2 regions of the Planococcus sp. S3-L1 genome follow, and region 1 is predicted to be linked to the other one. Evidence: predicted binding sites of a transcription regulator. Region 1 holds the regulator's gene; the other holds the start of a gene.
The links. Region 1 encodes Rex, which represses fermentation and respiration genes when NADH is low (regulators of the CRP and FNR family bind a similar motif). Its sites were predicted from a motif close to TTGTGAAATATTTCACAA; they were not measured.
Positions count from the first base shown of each region.

Region 2: QMF37_RS16045 (cytochrome ubiquinol oxidase subunit I) is a predicted target of Rex. The motif match lies at 1,175-1,192, and genes of this name have one in related genera.

Region 1 is NZ_JASISN010000007.1:129,769-132,228, reverse strand. It holds gene QMF37_RS09295 (ABC-F family ATP-binding cassette domain-containing protein) at 1-570, opposite strand, end outside; gene QMF37_RS09290 (redox-sensing transcriptional repressor Rex) at 702-1,334, shown strand; gene QMF37_RS09285 (twin-arginine translocase TatA/TatE family subunit) at 1,425-1,619, shown strand; gene tatC (twin-arginine translocase subunit TatC) at 1,632-2,402, shown strand; gene QMF37_RS09275 (CPBP family intramembrane glutamic endopeptidase) at 2,420-2,460, opposite strand, start outside.
Region 2 is NZ_JASISN010000024.1:16,683-19,142, reverse strand. It holds gene QMF37_RS16055 (diacylglycerol kinase) at 1-503, shown strand, start outside; gene QMF37_RS16050 (NUDIX hydrolase) at 703-1,131, opposite strand; gene QMF37_RS16045 (cytochrome ubiquinol oxidase subunit I) at 1,335-2,460, shown strand, end outside.

The sequences.
Region 1 (2,460 bases):
GAGAATGAGCAGTTGTGGCTTACTGAGTAAATGCTTGGCTAACATCAATCGGGTTTTTTGGCCACCGGATAAAGAGGTTATTTTCTTGTCAAAGTCATCTTGATAAAATTTCATGCCGTGGAGAATCGCTCGTGTATCGGACTCGTATTGATAGCCACCCGCATCCTTGAAGTCATGTTGCAACAGGTCGTATTCTTTCATGACTTTATCGTTTTCTGTTGCGTTGTTGTAGACATCAGGATTGGCCATTTGTCCTTCAAGACGGCGAAGTGTGGCTTCTTGTTCACGGAAATGATGAAAAATCGTCATCATTTCATCCCAAACAGTGGCGTCGGATTCTAAATTGGTCTGTTGCTCTAAATAGCCAATCGTTAAATCCTTCGGCATGCTAATGTCGCCACTATCGTACGATATTTCACCCGCTATTATTTTCAATAAAGTCGATTTTCCTGCACCGTTGCGGCCTACTAATGCCACGCGGTCACGGTGTTGTACTTCTAATTTAACGCCTGAGAGAATCTCTTCTGCGCCAAATGATTTATGGACTTGGTTTACTTGTAAAACAATCATGTAGGTCACCTCTATTCTCTTTAAGTGTAGCTGATAGGGCAGTTGTTCGCAATTGCACAAGCCTTTACATATCAAGGGTCCTACTGTAAGATGAAAACGATTTGACAACACCTCAGGAGGATGCGAAAGGTATGTTACACGAGACATCTAAAATTCCGCAAGCCACAACCAAAAGGCTGCCGCTGTATTACCGTTTCCTTCAAAATTTTGCGAATGCCGGTCAAAAACGGATTTCCTCGCAAGAATTAAGCGAAGCGATGAAAATCGATTCTGCTACCATTCGACGCGATTTTTCCCATTTGGGTGCGCTTGGCAAAAAAGGCTATGGCTATGACGTTCAAGAGCTGTTGCTGTTTTTCCGTAAGACACTAGATCAAGACGAAGCTACTAATGTAGCCTTAATCGGTGTTGGAGGACTAGGCGGTGCATTTCTAAAATATAATTTCCATCGCAACCACAATACGAAAATCATTGTGGCGTTCGATTCGAACAGCCCGTTAGAAGGCGAAAAAATTAACGATATTGATACGTATCACCCGGACAAGATTGAAGAGAAAATCAAAGAGTACGGCGTGGAGCTAGTCATCTTGACGGTACCGTCAAGGTCGGCACAAGAAGTAACAGATCGCTTGGCAAAGACTGATATTAAAGGGATTTTGAACTTTACACCGGTACGAATTTCAGTGCCTGATCATATCCGTGTCCAAACCATCGATTTGTCAGTGGAATTGCAGACATTGATTTACCAAATCAAGCAACAATGACTTAAAAACTTCACATTTCTAGGCTCTTTCGAAATAGCCAAACCGGTTCGAATGATGTAAAATAGAGCCATAATACAGGAGGTGCAACGTATGCCAGGTCCAATGAGTATCATCATTATCGGTGTTGTTGCTTTACTTGTTTTCGGTCCGAAAAAGTTACCGGAACTTGGAAAAGCGTTTGGTTCGTCTTTGCGTGAGTTTAAAAATGCTACAAAAGGACTTGTAGACGATGACGACGATAAAGTAGAGTTGAAGAAGAAAGACGAGCAAAAGGAAATACGATAGGATGTTTGTCCGATGATTGAAAAAGACATGACGTTAATTGAACATATAGGAGAACTCAGAAAACGACTGACCATTCTAGTCGTTTTCTTTGTATTAGCGCTTATTATCAGTTTTTTTCTTGCCCAGCCGCTAATCCAGTATTTGCAGTATACAGAGGAAGCTAAAAATCTTACCTTGAATGCTTTCAAAATTACAGATCCATTGAAGATTTTTATGCAAGTGACGATGATCTTAGCCTTGATTATCACTTCGCCACTGATTATGTACCAGTTTTGGGCGTTTATCAGTCCTGGACTTCTCGATAAAGAGCGGAGAGCGACGTTAAGTTATATTCCATTTTCCGTGCTGCTGTTTCTAGGGGGAATCGCTTTTGCGTATCTCATCCTATTCCCTTATGTCATTGGATTTATGCTGAGTATTTCTGATAACATGGATATTCAAGAAACGATCGGTATCAATGAATATTTTCAATTCTTGTTTCAAATTACGTTGCCGTTTGGCTTAATATTCCAGTTGCCGGTAGTGATGTTGTTTTTAACAAGGCTCGGGATTATTACGCCGATGCTCATGACAAAATACCGAAAGTATTCTTATCTTGGGTTAGTCATTATTGCCGCGTTTATTACGCCACCAGACATCGTCTCGCATATGATTGTGACATTGCCGCTAATCATACTGTATGAATTTAGTGTGCTCATTGCCAAAGTGGGTTATCGTAAATTCTTAAAAGCTGAGCAGCAGCAAGCGATTAAAGAACAACAAGAAAGCCTTCCACCGAAGTAAATCGGGGAAGGCTTTTTTTACTGCAGATTTTCCATTTGTTTTTGGAATTCTAAAATTT
Region 2 (2,460 bases), on a different contig from region 1:
GGGGCGGCAGGCTGACGGAGCTAACGTATGAAGTTCCAAGCAAGTTAAAAACAGTTCTCGGTCAAATGGCTTATTATTTAAAAGGCATCGAGATGCTGCCTTCGATTCGATCTTCACGTGTTCGGATTGAATACGATGGTCAAGTTTTTGATGACAGTGCCATGATGTTTTTGATCGGATTGACTAATTCGGTTGGAGGATTTGAAAAATTAGCGCCTGATGCTAGTATTAACGACGGGAAGTTTACGTTATTAATTTTAAAAGAGCTCAATATGGCTGAGTTTATCCGTGTTGCCTCTTTAGCTCTTCGGGGTGAACATTTATCGGACTCTCATGTAATTTATGCTAAAGCCAGCAAAATTACAGTAACGACAGAAGAACGAGTATTACTCAATTTAGATGGAGAGTATGGTGGGTTACTGCCAGCTGTATTCGAAAACTTAGCTAGTCATATTGAGATGTATGTGCCGATTGATTCATTGAACGAAAAAGACCGTAAATAAAAATAAGTCGTCCGGTAAGTCTCTAAAATAAAACAGACGGTGGAAAAAGAGTTCTTTTTCCACCGTCTGTTTTTTGGATTGCTGTCAAGAATATAGAACTCGGTGTACATTTTCAGAAACAAAAGAAGCCGTACTCAAAAAGTCATTGTTCATGACTTTTTGGGACAGCCCCGTTTGCTAGTTACTATCTTGTGACATTCTAAAGTAGTTCGATTGCTTTGTCTTGTTCTGCTGCAAGCTGCGGCAGATTTTTAATCGATTCCCAGCGGAATAACAACGTCATGCCGTTATCACGGCCCTGGCTTTTAATCATGTGTTCAAAAAATTCAATAGGTTCTCCGGTATATTCAAATTGAAAAATATTCCGTTCGTATGCCTTATCCTGATGTTCAGGATAATACGTATACTTGTGGATTTTCCCTACAAAGTCAAGAACTTCACGTGGCAAGCCTGTTTCCTCTTTTACTTCTCGGTATAATGCATCGATCAATAGTTCGCCGTCTTCGATTGTGCCACCTGGAACTTGCAGGCCAACTTCTGGTTCTCCTTTGTATTCGAATACAAGCAATTCACGATTTTCATCATCGCCTCTTGTGATATAAGCAAATACTTTCCGTTTTGTTCTCATGATGAATCACCCTTTTTCTTTGTTCTTTATAGAATACTAAAAATTGAGAAAAATTTCAATTCTTTTTACTTCGTTTTTGTCACAGCTTATTCAAAGTTGGCTGTGATACCAAGGCTTAGGAAGAGTTTTGGCAAGTGCGTTTGATGTACAATAGGAACTAAGGAAACAGTAAATTACATGTTTGAAAAAAGGAGACGAGTAGATTGGAATTCCAAGATCCAGCTTTTCTGAGTCGTATTCTAACGCTTTTGACTTTATCATTCCATATTCTCTACGCAACAATCGGCGTAGGGGTACCACTCATGATTATGATCGCCCAGTGGGTGGGGATTAAGAAAAAAGATGAACATTATATTTTGATGGCTCGCCGTTGGGCAAGAGGCTTTGTTATAACCGTAGCTGTAGGAGTTGTAACCGGTACAGCGATCGGCTTGCAGTTATCGCTGCTGTGGCCGAATTTTATGCAATTAGCAGGGAACGTCATTGCGTTGCCATTGTTTATGGAAGTTTTTGCGTTTTTCTTCGAGGCAATTTTCCTCGGGATTTACCTTTATACATGGGATCGCTTTGAAGATCAGCGGAAGCATTTTCTGCTACTGATTCCGGTTGCACTCGGTGCAGCCGCATCGTCCGTTTTTATCACCATTGTCAACGCCTTTATGAACCAACCACAGGGCTTTGAGATACTAAATGGTGAAATGGTTAACGTCAGCCCGCTGCTGGCGATGTTTAGTCCTGCAGTACCGACAAAAGTAGCGCACGTTATGGCGACAGCTTTCATGACCAGCGCATTTTTACTGGCTTCTATTGCGGCTTTCCGAATGTTACGTGGCTCTACGCATATTTATCACAAAAAAGCTTTGTTCTTGACGATGAAATTAGCATTGGTATTTTCTGTCGCTACGGCTTTAATTGGTGATTTTTCTGGTAAGTATTTGGCAGAGTATCAGCCGGAAAAATTGGCAGCTGCTGAGTGGCATTTTGAAACCGAAGAAGATGCTGGTTTGGTCATGTTTGGAGTTCTAGATGGTGAAGAAGTGAAGTACGCCATTAAGATTCCGTATGCTTTAAGCATACTGGCGCACAGTAATCCATTTGCTGAAGTAACAGGTCTTAATGAGTTCCCAGAGGACGAAATTCCACCATTATGGATTCACTATCTTTTTGATACGATGGTCACTATTGGGATGTGGCTAGCCTTCTTCTCCTTTGTCTATGTTGTGGCGGCTTGGCGTAACTGGTCGTTTATACGGACAAAATGGTTCCGTTGGCTAACAGTAGCAGGAGGTCCTTTGGCACTCGTGGCTATTGAAGCAGGATGGTGGTTTA